3 regions of the Paraburkholderia sp. XV genome follow, and region 2 is predicted to be linked to each of the others. Evidence: predicted binding sites of a transcription regulator. Region 2 holds the regulator's gene; each other region holds the start of a gene.
The links. The regulator LexA, encoded in region 2, represses DNA repair genes until DNA is damaged. The targets are predictions, from matches to a motif close to ACTGTATNNNNATACAGT.
Positions count from the first base shown of each region.

Region 1: the regulator LexA is predicted to act here: its motif matches at 1,844-1,861, upstream of KFO72_RS17670 (putative DNA modification/repair radical SAM protein).
Region 3: the regulator LexA is predicted to act here: its motif matches at 4,529-4,546, upstream of KFO72_RS38260 (PA0069 family radical SAM protein).

Region 1 covers NZ_JAGUUD010000033.1:15,173-21,385, forward strand. The annotation lists gene KFO72_RS17665 (UdgX family uracil-DNA binding protein) at 1-603, opposite strand, end outside; gene KFO72_RS17670 (putative DNA modification/repair radical SAM protein) at 619-1,830, opposite strand; gene KFO72_RS17675 (tetratricopeptide repeat protein) at 2,103-3,644, shown strand; gene KFO72_RS17680 (APC family permease) at 3,709-5,049, opposite strand; gene KFO72_RS17685 (carbon-nitrogen hydrolase family protein) at 5,220-6,065, opposite strand.
Region 2 covers NZ_JAGUUD010000009.1:127,066-133,278, forward strand. The annotation lists gene nodI (nodulation factor ABC transporter ATP-binding protein NodI) at 1-811, opposite strand, end outside; gene KFO72_RS07860 (universal stress protein) at 1,065-1,529, shown strand; gene KFO72_RS07865 (DUF2939 domain-containing protein) at 1,568-2,197, opposite strand; gene KFO72_RS07870 (hypothetical protein) at 2,316-2,660, opposite strand; gene lexA (transcriptional repressor LexA) at 2,688-3,338, opposite strand; gene KFO72_RS07880 (sulfate ABC transporter substrate-binding protein) at 3,684-4,742, shown strand; gene cysT (sulfate ABC transporter permease subunit CysT) at 4,848-5,744, shown strand; gene cysW (sulfate ABC transporter permease subunit CysW) at 5,741-6,213, shown strand, end outside.
Region 3 covers NZ_JAGUUD010000158.1:8,140-14,352, forward strand. The annotation lists gene rplS (50S ribosomal protein L19) at 86-475, opposite strand; gene trmD (tRNA (guanosine(37)-N1)-methyltransferase TrmD) at 622-1,389, opposite strand; gene rimM (ribosome maturation factor RimM) at 1,415-2,119, opposite strand; gene rpsP (30S ribosomal protein S16) at 2,216-2,470, opposite strand; gene KFO72_RS38255 (NINE protein) at 2,872-3,339, shown strand; gene KFO72_RS38260 (PA0069 family radical SAM protein) at 3,348-4,502, opposite strand; gene KFO72_RS38265 (Lrp/AsnC ligand binding domain-containing protein) at 4,614-5,102, opposite strand; gene KFO72_RS38270 (D-amino acid dehydrogenase) at 5,269-6,213, shown strand, end outside.

The sequences.
Region 1 (6,213 bases), on a different contig from region 2:
TGACGCAGGACGGTGTTCGAGCCGCAAGTTTTTGCCATCCCACCACGCGGCGGCATCGGGCGTCGAGATGAGCCACGTCGAACGACCCATGCGGCGCGCGAAATGTTCGGCCGACCACGCGAGCACATCGTGTTCCGGCTCATACCAGGCGACATATTCGGGCTGATCGGGCGCAGGCACATCGTTGCCCGGCTCGCGCAGCCGGAACCGGACATAGGCGATCATGTCGTGCTTCGCGCGTCGCACGGCCTTGGCCATCTTGTACAGACGCGCGCCGTCGCAATCGGCGGCGGACGCGACCGAGCGGTCACCGTCGTGCCATCGCCACAGCACGCGGTAGAGAAACGCCCAGCGTGCCGTGTCGCGATAGCATGCCGCGTCCTTCAGCAGTTCGCCGAGTTCGCGAGAAATGCGCACCTTGGCGGGCGCCACTGCCGCGCGCGGCACGCGCGCGCGATCGTCGAACAAGGCGGGCGTGGCTGCGCGATCGTCGTCGGCAATCACACGCCAGTCGATATCCTCGGGCGCCATGCGGCTCGCCAGGGCCTGTAACGCGGCTTCGCGCCACGCCTGATAGTCGTCGTCGATCGAGATGATCTGCATGCGCTCGCGCCCGCGTCAAAGCAGCGACAACTGTGTCGGCGGCGGCGTCAGCGCGTGGCGTAAGCGCTGCGTCGACAGGTCGGCATGTGCAGGACGATAGTCGGCTGTTACGACGAATGGCCGCGTCTTGTCCATCGAACAGCGCAGTTGCACGAGATCCTGATAGCGGATGCGCCGCGAGCGCCGCAGTTCCACCAGACGCTTTGCGTTACGCATGCCGATGCCCGGCACGCGGGCGATCATGTGTGCGCTGGCGCGATTCAGATCGACGGGAAAGCGCTCCCGATGATTCAGCGCCCACGCGAGCTTCGGATCGATGTCGAGCGCGAGATTGCCCGGTGTGTCGAACAGTTCGTCGACGCGAAAGCCGTAACCGCGCAGCAGAAAATCCGCCTGATACAGGCGATGCTCGCGCAACAGCGGCGGCGCCTGGGCCGGCAGCGCGGTCGGACTGTCGGGAATGGGGCTGAACGCGGAGTAGTAGACGCGCTTGAGCCGGTAAGCGCCGTATAGCGTTTCGGCCGTTTGCAGGATCGTGCTGTCGCTGGTGTCGTCCGCGCCGACGATCATCTGCGTGCTTTGCCCAGCCGGCGAGAAGCGCGGCGCTTTCGCGTCGCTCCCGGCTTCGTCGCTGGCTAGCCGGATCGAGCTCATGGCAAGGCGGATCGTGCGCGCGCTTTTCTCGGGCGCGAGCCGTTCCAGACTGATTTCGGTCGGCAGTTCGATATTGACGCTCAGGCGATCCGCGTAACGGCCCGCTTGCGCGATCAGTTCCGGGTCGGCGTCGGGAATCGTCTTCAGATGGATATAGCCGCGAAACAGATGGACTTCGCGCAACGACTGTGCGACGCGCACCAGTTGCTCCATCGTGTAGTTCGATGAGCGGATCACGCCGGAGCTGAGAAACAACCCGTCGATGTAATTACGCCGGTAGAAGTCGAGCGTGAGGCTCACGACTTCCTCGGGCGTGAAACGCGCGCGCGGCACATTGCTCGTCCGGCGGTTCACGCAATACTGACAGTCGTACAGGCAAAAATTGGTCAGCAGGATTTTCAGCAGCGACACGCAGCGGCCGTCGGGCGTGAAGCTGTGGCAGATGCCCGCGCCCGTGCTCGCGCCGAGCCCGTCCGCGCCGCGCGAACTGCGCTGCGGCGCGCCGCTGCTCGCACACGACGCGTCGTATTTAGCCGCGTCGGCGAGTATTTCGAGCTTTTTGAGCAGTTCCATGGCAGACGACGATACTGTATATACGTACAGTATTCTACGCCGTCGCGCGTCGTCTACAAGGCATGTATCGACGCAAACCCCGCGGCCGTCGCGGTTTTGTCCTATTTTCAGTGAATAAGCGGAATCACGTCGGCTTCTGCCGTTACATAACTTCACAGCTCGCCAGCGGCACAGTGCAATCATTGCCGCCGCCGGGCCGAATCGACGTATCGACGTATCGACGTATCGACGGTTCGAAGCCTCAGTTTTTTCGCGGTGAAGGACATGATCGAATGACATCCCAGCCAGATATCGACGAGCGGTACGCGGCAGCCGAGCAAGCCTTTGTCACGGGTGACCACGACGTGGCGCGTGCATATCTGAACGGTGTCCTGCAAGCGCATCCCGGGCACGCCGCCGCGCTGCATCTGCGCGGCCTCGTCGCGCTCGAAGCGAAAGAGCCGGACGGCGCGGCGCACTGGATCGAACAGGCGCTGCGCGTGCGGCCCGATCCCGTCTTCTACAACAGTCTGAGCGTCGTGCAGATTCGGTCGGGCGCACTCGCCGAGGGCGCGGCGAGCGCACAACGCGGCCTCGATCTCGCGCGCAGCGAGCCGTCCGTGTCGATCGATACGTCGATTCTCGCCTTCAATCTCGGCGTCGCGCTGCAACTCAACGACGACATGGAAGCGGCAGAGCACGCGTATCGCAGCGTGATCGCAACGAATCCGGCGCACTCCGGCGCGCACAACAACCTCGGTCTCGTGCTGAACGCGCTCGGCGACGTCGAAGCGGCGATCGTGCATCACGGGCGCGCGTATGAACTCGATCCGTCGAATCTCGAAGCGCGCAGCAATATCGGCCATATGATGCTTGCGGCCGGGCGATATGAAGAAGCATGGCCGCATTTCGAATATCGCTGGGCCGCGCTCGGCAACAATCGCGGCGAGCGCGGCGCGCGGCCGGCTGAATGGCCCGTGCCGCAATGGCTGGGTGACGCTGCCCCGACACGCGACGCGCGGCTGTTCATCGTGTACGAGCAGGGACTCGGCGATGCGTTGCAGTTCAGCCGCTTCTTTCCGCTCACGCTCGACCGTTTCTCGACAATCGGCTTCAACTGCCCCAAGCCGCTGCGGCGGCTCTTCGAGGATTCGTTCGGCGAGCGCTATCCGCAGTTGCGACTGGTGGACGACGTGCCCTCCGACTGGCGCGACTGGGACTGCTATTCGCCGATGCTTTCGCTGCCGATGGCGCTCGGCATCGGCCTGCAGAACCTCGGCTCGGCGCCGTCGCGCTATCTGCGCGCCGACCCGCAGCGCGCCGCGTACTGGCGCGCGCGTCTCGCGGACGTCGCGCCGCAAGGTGTGCCGCGCATCGGCATGGTGTGGGCGGGCGGCAAGATCAACGCGCATATGGACAGGATGCGCAGCATCGCGCCTGCGCAGATCGAGCGGCTGCTTGCATGGCCGCGCGCACAGTGGATCAGCTTGCAGAAGGCAGACGATGCGTCGAAGGAACTCGCTTGCGTGCCCCGTCGCAACGTGACCGACTGGATGAACGAGATCGCGGATTTCGCCGACACGGCAGCGCTCGTCGAGCCGCTCGATCTGGTGATCGCGGTCGATACATCGGTCGCGCATCTCGCCGCCGCGATGGGCAAGCGCGTGTGGCTGCTCAATCGCTACGCAGGATGCTGGCGGTGGCTGCGTGAGCGCACGGATAGCCCCTGGTATCCCGGCATGCGGCTCTTCAATCAGTCGGAGCGCGGCAACTGGGTCGACGTGCTGTCGAATCTGATCGACGCGCTGGAAGCGGAATTTCCGGCGCGCGCATAAATGGCAGAACACAAAGCGAAACGCGGCGCATTGTATGCGCCGCGTTTTCTCGCACGCTATCCGTTCAGATCGCCACTTCGGGCGGCGCCTGGCGGAACAGGCGCGTGATCCAGCACAGATACGCGATACCCAGCACGAACCACGCCGCGCCGAGCACGAGCGCCGTCTTTTCGAGGCTCGCGAGCAGCCAGATATCGGCCACCGCGCCGATCAGCGGAAACACCAGTCCGCCGAGCAGGCCGATCTTGCGCTCGCCATGATTGCCCGACAGATACACGCGAATCACGCACAGGTTGACGGCCGTGAACGCGAGGAACGCGCCGAAGTTGATGAACGACGTCGACGTGGCCACATCGAGCTTCAGCGCGATCAATCCGACGATGCCCGCAATCGCGATGTTGATCGCCGGCGTCTTGAAGCGCGGATGGATGTAACCGAAAAAACGCTTCGGCAGGATTTCATCGCGGCCCATCGCATACAGCAGACGACCGACGCTCGCCTGCGCCGAGATGCCCGATGCGAACTGCGCGAGAATCAGCCCCGCGAGAAACACGGTCACGAAAATATCGCCGCCGATCATCTTCGCGACTTCGAACGCGGCCGAGTCCGTGTCCTTGAACTCGACGCCGGGGTGCGCCAGCTGCATCGTGTACGCGGCAATCACGAAAATCGCGCCGCCGATCAGCGCGATCAGCAGGATGGCGCGCGGCATGTTCTTCTTCGGATCGATGGTTTCTTCCGTCAGCGTCGACACGGCATCGAAGCCGAGATACGAATAGGCGGCAATCGCGGCGCCCGCCATCGTCGCGCCGAGCGGCACATGCGGCTTGAAGAACGGTTCGGCCATCGCGATGCCGCCCGGGCCGGCCGCCGCCGATGCATAGTGCCAGCACAAGGCGACGAACATCGCGACGATCGCCAGTTGCACGACCATCAGCACGATATTGAAACGCGCAGCCAGCTCGATCCCGACGATGTTCAGCCCGCTGGTCAGCACGATGAACGCGACGATCCAGATCCACGACGGCACATGCGGAAACGCCGCGTTCAGATACGCGGCGCCGATCAGCCAGATCACCATCGGCAGGAAGAAATAGTCGAGCAGCGTCGCCCAGCCGATCAGGAAGCCCAGGTGCGCGTTGAAGGTCTTGCGCGTGTACGTGTACGCCGAGCCGGCGACGGGGAAGAGCCGCGCGAGCTTGCCGTAGCTGAGCGCCGTGAAGGCGATTGCGATCAGCGCGAGCAGATAGGCGAGGGCGGCTGTGTCGTCGCTGGCCTTGGCGAGTACGCCGTAGGTGCCGTAGACGATCAGCGGCGCCATATAGGCGAGACCGAACAGCAACACGGACGGCAAGCCGAGCGTGCGCTTCAGGTGCGACGGTTCATGGGATGACGACGCTTGCATGATTTCTCCTAAAGCCAGGCCGATAGCGATGGCCGATATGGATGTCTTCTGGATGCCTTATGGTGCCGGGCACTCGCCGTACGGCTGGCATTTCGACGGGCGTGGGCGCGCCCGCGCAGGGCGCGCTCGGCCCCGTGCGGTGCGTCCGGACAGACTGCTAAAAAAAGCGTTCAGTCGGTGCGGCGGCGGCGCGCTTCGACCATCAGCGCGCGATGGCCGTTCGACTGTTCGACGGGCACGAGGCCAAGCGGCACGCGTGCGTCGTGCAGATAGTTGTAGTGCTCGCGACTCGCTTCGAGCCGCTTGAAATCGACGGTGGCCTTCGTCACCGTCTCGTCGCCACCCAGTTCGAGCACGGTTTCCCCGAACGGATCGATCAGTGCGGAGAGGCCGGGGAACGTCAGATTGTCGTCGCCGGAACCGCAGCGGTTCACCATCAGCGCGAACATCTGGTTTTCCATTGCGCGCGCCGTGATTGCGCGTCGATGCACGGGGCCGAACGGGTCCATGTTGCCGTTGGTGACGATCAGCAGATCGGCGTCGAGCGCGGCGACGGCGCGCGCCGATTCGGGAAATTCGATGTCGTAGCAGATCAGCAAGCCCACCGTCAGGCCGTTCCACGTGCAGGTCTCGAAGCGGTCGCCCGGCGTGAACACGCCTACATCCGATGCCCACAGATGCGTCTTGCGATAGCGCAGCACGATGTCGCCGCGTTCGTCGACGAGCACGGTCGTGTTGTAGAACTGCTTGCCGTCACGTTCGGCGAGGCCCACTGCGACGGCCACGCCCTGTTGCCGGGCCGCGTCGCGCACGGCGGACAGGGCGGGGCCATCGAGCGTCTGCGCGACGTCGGCGACGTTCTCGCGCGTCGGAAAGCCCGACAGCGTGGTTTCGGGGAACACGATCAGTTTCGTGCCGCCCGCTGCGTCGGCGCTTCCGATCGTCTCGACGACCTTGCGCGTGTTGTGCGCGACGTCGCCGTCGATCAGCGTGAGTTGCGCCAGTTCTACCTGCATGGTATTGCCTCCTTCCAGATGCCTTTCAGCGGTGCGCGGTGTGCGTCGCGCATCCGTATTGCCTGCGATTCTCGTGCCGCGCGGAACGGTGCGTGCGCCGCCCGCTCTCGTAGTGAGGCCGATTATCAGGGTATTATTTTTGTCCTGA
Region 2 (6,213 bases):
CCGGTTGCGGGTCGTCGACATAACAGAAGAGCGTCTCGCCGCTGATCTCGGTGCGTACCGACAGCGGCGCCAGTTCGTCGCGCAGCCTGACGGGATCGGGGCCGTACACTTCGATCACGTCGCAGCCTATTTCCGAAGCGATCAATTCATTCGGCGCGCCTTCCGCGATCTTGCGTCCTTCCTCGATCACGCACAGCCGGTGACACAGACGTTCGGCTTCTTCCATGAAGTGCGTGGTCAGCAGAATCGTCTTGCCCCGCGCGAGCAGCGAGCGCAGGCGCTCCCAGATCAGATGGCGCGCCTGTGGATCGAGGCCGGTGGTCGGCTCGTCCATGATGAGCACGTCGGGGTCGTTGATGAGCGCGCGAGCGAGCGTGAGCCGCCGCTTCATTCCGCCCGACAACTCGCCCACGCGCGCATCAGCCTTGCTTTCGAGGCGCGCGAATTCGAGCAGCGTGGGCACCATTGCGCGGCACTGCGCGGCGGACAGGCCGAAGTAGCGGCCGAACACCAGCAGGTTTTCGCGGACCGTGAAATCGGGATCGAGATTGTCGAACTGCGGCACGACGCCGACGCGCGCCCGCGCAAAGCGCGAGCGCAATGGAATCGGTTCGCCGCACAGCCGGATGCTGCCTGCATCGGGTGCCGCAATGCCGAGCAGCATGCGCAGCGTCGTGGTCTTGCCCGCGCCATTGGGACCGAGCAGTCCGAAGCATTCGCCCGGGCGCACATGGAACGACAAGCCGTCGACGACAGTTTTCTCGCCGTAGCGCTTTTCGACCTGATGAAATTCGATTGCAGCTTCAGACATACGAAGAAGGATGCTCCCTGAATAGGTGCCTGTCGGGTGCAAAGCGGAGGCGGCTGCCTATTCTAGGGCATCGTGCGCACCGCGTTTGGCGCATGAATGCGCATCGCTGGCGATTGCATGCACGATCTTGCACCGCGTCATGGCTGAGTGCGCGGCCCACCGCACTTAGCGTTTTCCATCCCTTGCATGTCGAATTGCGGCGCACCATGATTCAGATGAGACCGCGATAGTCGCGGGCAAGGGGGGAAGCGAAATGGCGAGCTACAACAAGATTCTGCTTTGCTATGACGGCTCGCGTGAAGGCCGCAAGGCATTGCGTTGCGGCGCGAATCTGGCGCTCGATCTGGGCGCGGAGACGCATTTGCTGTCGGTGGTCGACATGCGTTCGAGCATCGCGCAAAGCGCAGGCCTGCTGACGGACGTCGCATGCGGCAGCTTCGAAAAAACCGCGCGTGAAATCCTGCAGGAGGGTGTCGACTGGCTCACGGAACGTGGCGTGAAGGCGACGGGGCATTTCGCGTTCGGGCATCCCATCGACGAAATTGCGTCGCTAGCGAACGAGTTGCACGCCGATCTCGTGGTGGTCGGGCATCGCTGCCGCACGGGACTGTCGCGCTGGTGGATGGGCGCGGGTAATACGCCGCTGCTGGACCGCGTGTCGTGCAGCATTCTGGTCGCGTGTTCGTCGGCGGCTGAAGAGGAGCAGGCGGCTGCCTGACACAGCCGCCTGATGGCGAGCAGCGATGTGATGGCGCGTCAGCCGTTCAGATCGACGGCTGACAGCTTCCACGTGAACAGTCCCTGGCGACGGAAGATCGCCGCATAGCGCGTGTCGCCGACACCGTGCTGATAGCTCACGACGAATTCGTTGACGCCGCGATATCCCGCCGTGGTTTGCGGCGGCTGCGGCGGCGTCTTGCTGTTGGCGTTAGCCTGGCCCGATGCGGGCGGCGGGGTTTGCGGCGGGTTGTCTGTCTGCGCGGCCGGCGGCGGAGGCGGGCGCTCGCCCGGTTCGCCGCGCGGCGGCATACCGTTGAGCAACGCGGCGACACCGTCCGGCGTCGCATAGGCATCGACAAGCGGACCAATCAATGCAACACCGATCATCGCGCCAATCGCCGCGAGCGGATTGCCGTTGTGCTGCACGTCGAGCCGCCGCGTCAGCAACCCTGTGACCTGTAGCTTGAGACTGTCGCGTAGCGCCGGGTAGTCGACGTACGCGTTGACCGTTTCGACATCGCGGGAATCGGCGGCGCGTTTGAGCCGGTCGAGCGCGATATACGGCGATGCGTACGCATAACCCAGCGCAGCCACGACGACGATCGCGATCAACGCGATCAGAATTGGCCGACCCACGCGGCCTTGCATCCGTACCAGACCTGCCATTGTGCGGAACGCTCCGTTTTCAGTATCGATCAGGTGTGGACCCGATCGGCACCGAAACGATCCCGCGAGTTTGCAAGCAAGCGTTTCACCGCTTCGATATCAGACGCAAGCGGCGCGCTCACGCGGCCTGCTGGGTCAGTTGATCGCCTTGCTCGGCAATGGCGCGATCGATCATGTTGCAGACAGCGTCTACGGTGCCGACCATGATGAGCCGCGACGGCCCGTGGTAGACCCGGACGGGTGCGCGCCGTGCCGGTTCCGCATTGAGGCCCGAGTTCAGCGACACGCGAGCGAACGCCGGTTGCGCGGACGGCAACGACTGAGGTTCGTCATCGAACAGCGATGCCGTGCGGCCCGCGACATTCGACGCAAGCGCCGTCAGCGAACCACAAGGGACAAGCTCGCGCAGATGGCGCAGACGACCGAACTGGCGAAAGGGCAGCAAGCGGGCAAGGCGTTCCATGAGTCTCTCCAGACAGTGTTCAGCTAATTAGAATTCCGTCGGCCGGATCAACCCGACCGCGATGCCTTCCAGCGCGAACTCCGCGCTGCCGGCCTGAACAAAAATGTTTTCGTAATCGGGGTTCTCGGCGATCAGCTCGATGCCGTTGGGCCGGCGCTTCAGGCGCTTCACGGTCACGTCGTCACCCAGCCGCGCGATGATGATCTGGCCGTCTTTTGCTTCGCTCTTTTTCTGCACGGCGAGCAGGTCGCCGTCGAAGATGCCCGCGTCGCGCATCGACAGCCCGCGCACCTTCAGCAGGTAGTCGGGCTTGCTCGAGAACAGCGACGGGTCGCACGTGTAAGTCTGCGAGATGTGTTCTTGCGCGAGGATCGGGCTACCGGCTGCCACGCGGCCCACGAGCGGCAGCGACAACTGCATGATGCTCGCGTGCGGCAGCGTGAACTGGTGCGGGGAATCGTCCTGGCCCGCGAGCAGGCGGATACCGCGCGACGCGCCCGCCGCCAGTTCGATCACGCCCTTGCGCGCCAGCGCTCTCAGGTGTTCTTCCGCCGAGTTCGCCGAGCTGAAGCCGAGTTCGGCGGCGATCTCGGCCCGCGTGGGCGGGAAGCCCGTGCGCTCGATGGCGCGGCGGATCAGTTCGAAAACCTGTTGCTGACGTGCGGTGAGTTTGGTCATGGCGCCACTGTATGGATAGACAGGTGACTGTATTTTTATACAGTATCCGGCGCATTTCAAGCTTTACTTTAAGTTCGTCGCTGCGGGTGTCGTGTGAACGTCGAAAGACGGCGCTGAAGCGGCGCAATGGACGTGCTCGCGGAGGCAAACCATTCCTTTACCACTATTGCGTATTAAAAAATGAAGAAACATTATTTTTAATGATGAAGCCGCCTGGATAGACTGGCCTCCATTGATGCAGCAGCAACGCCCGCGCAGCGGCAGAGGCGCTTGCCGCTTGCGCAGCAGCGAATCGCGGCAATCAGCGGAAAACAGGCAGTCACACCAACAAGACGGAGAAGGTCGATGGGCATTCGGATCACGGGGTTGGCAGGAGCACGGAAGTCAACGCGCGGCAGCGCGAAGCGGTTGGTCGCAGCGCTCGCACTGGGCGCCGCGTCGGCGGTCGGGATGATCGCGCAGGCGCACGCGGACACGACGCTGCTGAACGTTTCCTACGATCCGACCCGCGAGCTCTATCAGGACGTCAATCAGGCGTTCGGCAAGGAATGGAAGGCGAAGACGGGTGAATCGGTTACCTTCAAGCAGTCGCATGGCGGCTCCGGCGCGCAGGCGCGTTCGGTGCTGGATGGCCTGCAGGCCGACGTCGTGACGCTCGCGCTCGCTTACGACATCGACGCACTCGCCAACAAGGGCCTCGTCAACAAGGATTGGCAGAAGCGCCTGCCCGACAACGCGTCGCCGTACACGTCGACGATCGTGTTCCTCGTGCGCAAGGGCAACCCGAAGCACATCAAGGATTGGGACGATCTGGTGAAGCCGGGCGTGTCGATCGTGACGCCGAACCCGAAGACGTCGGGCGGCGCGCGCTGGAACTATCTGGCGGCATGGGCGTACGCGGCGCATCTGCCGGGCGGCAACGACCAGAAGGCCAAGGAATTCGTGTCGAAGCTCTATAAGAACGCGGGCGTGCTCGACTCCGGCGCGCGTGGCGCGACCACGAGCTTCGTGCAGCGCGGCATCGGCGACGTGCTGATCGCATGGGAAAACGAGGCGTTCCTGTCGGTGAAGGAATTCGGCACCGACAAGTTCGAGATCGTCGTGCCGTCGGCGAGCATTCTGGCCGAGCCGCCCGTCGCCGTGGTGGACAAGGTGGTCGACAAGCACGGCTCGCGCAAGCTCGCCGACGCGTATCTGAACTTCCTGTACAGCGAGGAAGGTCAGGAGATCGCCGCGAAGAACTTCTACCGTCCGCGTTCGAACAAGGTACCGGCAGCGCTGACCGAGAAGTTTCCGAAGCTGAAGCTGTACACGGTCGACGATTCGTTCGGCGGCTGGACGAATGCGCAGAAGACGCACTTTGCCGATGGCGGCGTGTTCGATTCGATCTATCAGCCGCAGTGAAACCACACAGCGGCCATGTTTGAACAAAGGCGCGCCTTCGGGCGCGCTTTCGGCAATGGTGCGACGGCACGCGTTGCAACGCATAACACCTGAAAGAGCTTTCGCATGACGACGTTGACCTTTCGCAAGCCGAGCGCGATACCGGGCTTCGGCCTGACGCTCGGCATCACGCTGGCGTATCTGAGCCTCGTGGTGCTGATCCCGCTCGCGGCCACTTTTCTCAAGACGGCCACGCTCGACTGGAGCCAGTTCGTGCGCGCCGTCACGTCGCCACGGGTGCTCGCGTCGTACCGGCTGACGTTCTTCTCGGCGCTCGGCGGCGCGCTGATCAACGCGGTGTTCGGCTTTCTGGTCGCCTGGGTGCTGGTGCGCTACAAGTTTCCGTTCAAGCGCCTCGTCGACGCGGTCGTCGATCTGCCGTTTGCGCTGCCTACCTCGGTGGCCGGCATCTCGCTCGCGGCGATCTATTCCGGCAATGGCTGGGTCGGCCAGTTTCTCGAACCGCTCGGCATCAAGATCGCGTTCACGCCGGCGGGCGTGCTGGTTGCGCTGACCTTCATCGGCTTGCCGTTCGTCGTGCGGACCGTGCAGCCCGTGCTCGAAGAGTTCGAGCGCGAGCAGGAAGAGGCGGCTGCGTGCCTGGGCGCGTCGCGCTGGCTGACGTTCCGGCGCGTCGTGTTTCCCAGCGTGTTTCCCGCGCTGCTGACGGGTTTTGCGTTGGCGTTCGCGCGCGCCCTGGGCGAATACGGCTCGGTGATCTTCATCGCGGGCAACGTGCCGATGAAGTCGGAGATCACGTCGCTGCTCATCATCACCAAGCTCGAACAATACGATTACGCGGGTGCGACGGCGCTGGCTGTCGTGATGCTGGTGGTGTCGTTCCTGATGCTGCTGCTGATCAACACGCTGCAGTGGTATCTGCAGCGGCGCACGACGCGCGGCCGCACGGCGCCTGCCGTGCCCGCGGTGTCGTCGGCTGCGCTGACGGGAGGTGCGCAATGAGCCAGGATACCGTCGTGCTTTCCGGCTCGGGCGCAGGCAACGCCAACGCCGTGCGCCGCCCCGACCCGGTGACCGAACCGCGCGCCGTGCGCTGGATACTGACGGGCATCGCGCTGCTGTTTCTCGCGCTGTTCCTCGCGCTGCCGCTCGTTGCCGTGTTTTATCAGGCGCTCAGCAAGGGCGTGGCGTTCTACTTCGAGTCGCTCGCCGATCCCGACGCCGTTTCCGCGATCAAGCTGACGCTGCTGACGGCCGCGATCGCGGTGCCGCTGAATCTCGTGTTCGGTCTTGCCGCATCGTGGTGTATCGCCAAGTTCGAGTTCCGCGGCAAGGCGCTGCTGACAACATTGATCGACTTGCCGTTCTCGGTGTCGCCCGTGATCTCGGGTCTGATCTACGTGCTGATGTTCGGCGCGCAGGGCTGGTTCGGACCGTGGCTCGCCGATCACAACGTGCAGATCATCTTCGC
Region 3 (6,213 bases), on a different contig from region 2:
CTCGAAACGAGCGCGAGTGGACACGACGCTATTTTGACCTGGCAAACAAAAAAGCACCCGCGGAGGGTGCTTTTTCTTACAGCTTTTACTCTTGAGCAGCTGCAGCGCGGTCTTTCGACACCAGCTTTTCTTTGATTCGAGCCGACTTGCCCGAACGTTCGCGCAGGTAGTACAGCTTCGCACGACGCACATCGCCACGACGCTTGACGACGATGCTTGCCAGCAGCGGCGAATACGTCTGGAACGTACGCTCGACGCCTTCGCCCGACGAAATCTTGCGGACGATGAACGACGAGTTGAGGCCACGATTACGCTTCGCGATCACGACGCCTTCGTAAGCCTGAACGCGCTTGCGGTTACCTTCAACCACGTTGACGCTGACGATCACCGTATCGCCAGGAGCGAATTCGGGGATGGTTTTGCCTGCGAGCGCGCGCTCGATTTCTTCCTGCTCGAGTTTTGCAATCAGATTCATTACTGACTCCTGTTGCCATCTTGTCGGCGTTCGTACCTGCCTCGCGCTGCGCGCGTTCGGCTACGGCCCCGATAGAGGATGGGTTCACATCTGGAACCGGCCACGCATGGACGGCTCCGCCTTGACCCCGCTTCGTTGCGCGAAGCTCAATGCTTCGCTGCTTCCTTGGCGAGATTTGCGAGCCACGCCTCGTCGGCACGGCTCAACAACTTGTTCTTTCTGGCCTGAACGATCAGATCGGGCCGCTTGACCAGCGTATTGCGCAACGCTTCGCGCCGCCGCCACAACTCGATTTCCGCATGATGGCCGCCGAGCAGCACATCGGGCACACGCACGCCGTCGTATTCCTCGGGACGCGTGTAGTGCGGGCAATCGAGCAAGCCATCGACGAAACTGTCCTGCACCGCCGATTGTGCATCATTCAGCACACCCGGCAGATGACGCACGACGGCATCGATCAACGCCATGGCCGGCAACTCGCCACCCGACAGCACGAAGTCGCCGAGGCTGACTTCTTCGTCGACGACACGGTCGATCAGACGTTGATCGATCGCTTCGTAGCGCCCGCACAGCAAAATCAGACCAGGCTCGGCGGCAAAGCGCATGACCTTGTCGTGATTGAGCGTGGCGCCTTGCGGCGACATCATCACGACGCGCGCGCCTTCGATGCCCTGCTCCGCCTGCGCCGCCTTCGCGGCGCCGATCGCGTCTTCCAGCGGCTTGGCCAGCATTACCATGCCGGGGCCGCCGCCGTACGGGCGATCGTCGATTGTGCGGTAGTTGTCGGTTGTGAAATCACGCGGATTCCACGTGCGCAACCCATATCGCTCCTGCTTCGCCGCGCGGCTCGTAATACCCCAGTCGGTCAGCGCGCGAAACATGTCAGGAAAGAGCGTAACGATATCGAACTGCATCGCTCTCTCCGTGAAGCGAAATGTTTTAGTAATCGGCTTCCCAGTCGACGATGATCTTCTTCGCCGCCTGATCCACCGTTTTGATGAAGACGCCGACGAACGGGATCAGGCGCTCGCCGGTGACCGGCTCGCCGTCTTTCCCGGTAGCCGGATATTCGATGCGCAACACCGACTGCGCACCGTTGTCGATCAGATCTGCAACCTTGCCGAGTTCGACGCCCGCCTCGTTCACAACATCGAGGCCCAGCAGGTCGACCCAGTAGAATTCGTCGGTTCCGAGCGCAGGGAAATCGCTGCGACGCACGTAGACGCGGTGGCCACGCATCGCGAATGCAGCATCCCGGTCAGCCAGGCCGCCGAGTTGCGCAACGATGCTGTCGCCATGAACCTTGGACTGCAGGCGGGGCGCCGATTTGCGCTCGCGGCCCTTCTCGAGCCACCAGCGTTTGGCACTAAGCAAGGCGTCGCCGCCCTGACCGGCGTCCGCATGCGCGGCCACCTTCACCCAGCCTTTGAGACCGTATGCATCGACAATTGCGCCGACCTCGACAGCGTCGTCGGGCCAGCTTTCCGCCGATTCAGCCTGCATGCCTTGCGCAGCTTCGGCCGTTGCGGCATTCGCCGCGGCCCGCTCGACCGGCTTGCGGACAAACGCGCCAAACGACGCTCGCGCGCCAGGCTGTGTTTTCGCCTTGGCGCGTCCTGAACTATCCGAATCACGCTCCGACATCAGCGAACCTCAAGCCCTGCATACGTCAAACCTGCACACCTCGGACTCGCGCAGAACCACTGCCGCACGAGCCGACGATGTACCGTAACACTGCACTTAAGCAGCCGGTTGCGCCTTTTGCGCTTCCTTCACCAGACGCTGGACGGTCGGCGACAGTTGCGCGCCAACGCCTTGCCAGTACGTCAGGCGGTCTTGAGCGATACGCAGCGACTCACCCTTCGTGGCGACCGGGTTGTAGAAACCAACGCGCTCGATGAAGCGGCCGTCACGACGGTTACGCGAATCGGTTGCGACGATGTTGTAGAAAGGGCGCTTCTTCGAGCCGCCACGAGCCAAGCGGATGATGACCATACTAGAATCCTTGAAAACCGGGGTTCGAAACTACTGAAACACGCGATTATAGCCGGAAACCGAAAGCACAACAAACACTTAGCGGGATAAACTGAGCCGCGACGCTGCGGGCAAGGCTCGATGGCCAGGCCACATGGGCCTGTACAAGCACGATGGGAGCGACATGAGGCGCTTGCTGATGCGATTTTGCCTATATGTCAGGGCACCGTCGCGCGGATGCCACGCTGCGCCTGCGCGCCGTCTCCGTTTCCGGGCCACATCCGCTTCGCGCCGCCCCACCGCGGAATGCCGGCATAAGTCTCCACAAGTGCCGCGCGCAATGCGGCCAGCGTAGAATGCGCGACGGCTGTGCGCGGAATCCGCAGCCTCAGAAGCCGTCCGTCACCTTGTCGCTCACGCTCATGGCCACCGTCGCTACGCATCACTCGCGCTTTCGCTCGAAGACCCTCACCGCCGCGCTCGCTTTCTTCTTCGGCACGCTCGGCGCGCACCGCTTCTATCTGTACGGTTTGCGCGACGTGTGGGGTTGGGCGCACCTCGTTGGGACGATCATCGGCATTCCTGGCTTCATGCTGCTCGCCGCCACCGAGCGCGCCGCAATCATGGGCTGGGCGCTCGCCTTTCCCGGTGCCGTGTCGATGCTGGCGGCTTTCCTCGCGGCGATCGTCTACGGCCTGCGCCCCGACGAAAAATGGGACGCCCAGTTCAACGCGGACACCGGCCAGCAGAGCCGCTCCGGCTGGACCGTTATCTTCGTCGTGATCTTTTCGCTGCTGATCGGCGCATTCCTGCTAATGACGGGACTCGCGCTGTCGTTCCAGACCTACTTCGAATCGCAAGTCGAGGCCGCAAAAGCGATCTCGCAATAAGGTCGCATTCAGAAAAGACTCAATTGAGGCGTGTCCAGCGTGTCCGGCGTAGCCGGCTTACGCGGTTTGGGTGACTCGGCGCGCTTGAAATGCGACATGTCGAGAATGCCGTGATTGCGCGCATTGAGACCAAGCCGCCGTACCGCGTTCGCAAAACGCTGCTTGAGCAGATCAGCCCATAGCCCCTCGCCTTTCATACGCGTCGAAAACGACGCGTCGTAGTCCTTGCCGCCGCGCATGTCGCGCACGCGGTTCATCACGCGCTCGGCGCGGTCGGGGAAATGCGCTTCCAGCCACCCCTTGAAGAGCGGCGCAACTTCCCAAGGCAGACGCAACACGATATAGCTCGCGCTCGTCGCGCCCGCTTCCGCGCAGGCCTCCAGCACGCGCTCCATATCCTGCTCGGTGACGAACGGAATTACGGGCGCAATGCTCACACCCACCGGGATGCCCGCCTCGCTCAACGCGCGAATCGTCCTGAGCCGCCGCGCGGGCGTGGCAGCGCGCGGCTCCAGCGTGCGAGCGATGTCGGCGTCGAGCGTCGTAATGGTGATGGCCGCCATCATCAGCCCTTTCGCGGCCATCGGCGCCAGCAGATCGATATCGCGCTCGATCAGCGAGTTCTTGGTGATCGCGGCGAACGCCTGGTTGTGCTCGCTCATGACCTGGATCACGCGCCGCGTCAGCTTGAGATCCCGTTCGACGGGTTGCCATGCGTCCGTATTCACGCCCAGCGCGATCGGCTCCGGCACATAGGATTTCTTCGCCATTTCACGCGCGAGCAGTTCCGGCGCGTTGACCTTTGCGTAGATCCGGCTTTCGAAGTCGAGGCCCGGCGACAGGCCAAGATAACTGTGCGTAGGCCGCGCGAAGCAATAGATACAGCCATGCTCGCACCCGCGATACGGATTCAGCGACACGCTGAACGGAATATCGGGCGACTGGTTGTGCGTGAGGATGCTTTTCGCGCGCTCCTCGAATAGCTGCGTGCGCAACGCCGGACGCCCGCTTTCCTCTTCCGGCGGCGCGATCCAGCCGTCGTCGACGGCCTCGCGCTGGTCCACTTCGTAGCGGCCCTGCACATTCGTGACCGCGCCGCGCCCCTTGCGCGGAGCGGGTGGCGCGATTGGAAATTCGGGAATGTCTCGATCGTAGTCGGTCACGGCACACGGCAAAAGCAATGCTCAATACTGTACAAATATACAGTGTTTACAGCTTTTGTCGAGCATGACTTGAGCGGCCACTTCGGCCTTGCGCGAGTCACGCCGTAAGCGTCACTCGCCTACAGCAATGTTCAGCGTTTCCTTGATTTCTTCCATCACGACATAGCTTTTCGACTGCACCGCGCCCGGCAGTTGCAGGAGTATGTCGCCAAGCAGCTTTCGGTAGTCGGCCATTTCGCCGATGCGCGCCTTGATCAGATAGTCGAAATCGCCCGACACGAGATGGCATTCGAGCACCTCGGGAATCTTCTGCACTTCGCGCCGGAACTGGTCGAACATGTTGCCGCTCTTGTGATCGAGCGTGATCTCGACGAACACCAGCAATGCCGCGCCCAGTTCCGCCGGATTCACGCGCGCGTGATAGCCCGTAATGACGCCGTCGCGCTCCATGCGCTTGACGCGCTCGATGCACGGCGTCACGGAAAGACCCACCTGCTCGGCCAGTTCCTTCATGGCGATCCGGCCATCCTGCTGGAGGATTTTCAGGATCTTGTGATCGAGTTTGTCGAGCGCTCGAACGGGCTGACGCTGTGTACGCATGGTTTTTACTGAAAATCTGAAAAATACAATAACAAAACCTACCTCGACGCAAATAGTATAGCGGTTAACACTAGGCATGCGGCAAACCACCTCGTCTATCGAACAAAAACGCGAAGAACGGGGTTTTCCACCACGCTGCGAGCCTTCCGACCTTTATGGAGCAGCTATGCGAGTCGTCGTTCTGGGCAGTGGCGTCGTTGGGGTTACGACCGCCTATTATCTTGCGCGCGCGGGACACGAAGTCACCGTGATCGACCGCGAAGCGGGCCCTGCGCTCGAAACCAGCTTTGCCAACGCCGGCCAGATTTCGCCGGGCTACGCTGCGCCGTGGGCGGCGCCGGGCGTGCCGCTGAAGGCCGTCAAATGGATGTTCCAGAAACACGCGCCGCTCGCCATCCGGCTCGACGGCACGCAGTTCCAGTTGCAATGGATGTGGCAGATGCTGCAGAACTGCACGTCCGCGCGCTATGCCGTCAACAAGGGCCGCATGGTGCGTCTCGCCGAATACAGCCGTGATTGCCTGCAGGCGCTGCGCGCCGAAACGGGCATCCAGTACGAAGGGCGCACGGGCGGCACGCTGCAACTGTTCCGCACGCAACAGCAACTCGATGGCGCGGCGAAGGACATCGCCGTGCTCGAGGATGCGAACGTGCCGTACGAACTGCTGATGCCGGGCGATCTCGCGCGTGCCGAACCCGCCCTCGCCGCGACGGCGCACAAGCTGACGGGCGGCCTGCGTCTGCCGGGCGACGAAACGGGCGACTGCCAGTTGTTCACGACGCGTCTTGCCGCGCTCGCCGAACAGTTGGGCGTCAAGTTCCGCTACAACACGCCGATCGACGCCCTGGCGCTGGAAGGCGAGCGCATCGCCGGCGTGAAGTGCGGCAGCGAGATGGTGCGCGCGGACAGCTTCGTCGTCGCGCTGGGTTCTTACTCGACGAAGTTCCTGTCGGGCGTCGTCAAGATTCCCGTATATCCCCTCAAGGGCTATTCGATCACCGCGCCGATCGTCAATGCCGAGTCGGCGCCCGTCTCGACGGTGCTCGACGAGACGTACAAGATCGCGATTACGCGTTTCGACGACCGGATCCGCGTCGGCGGGATGGCGGAG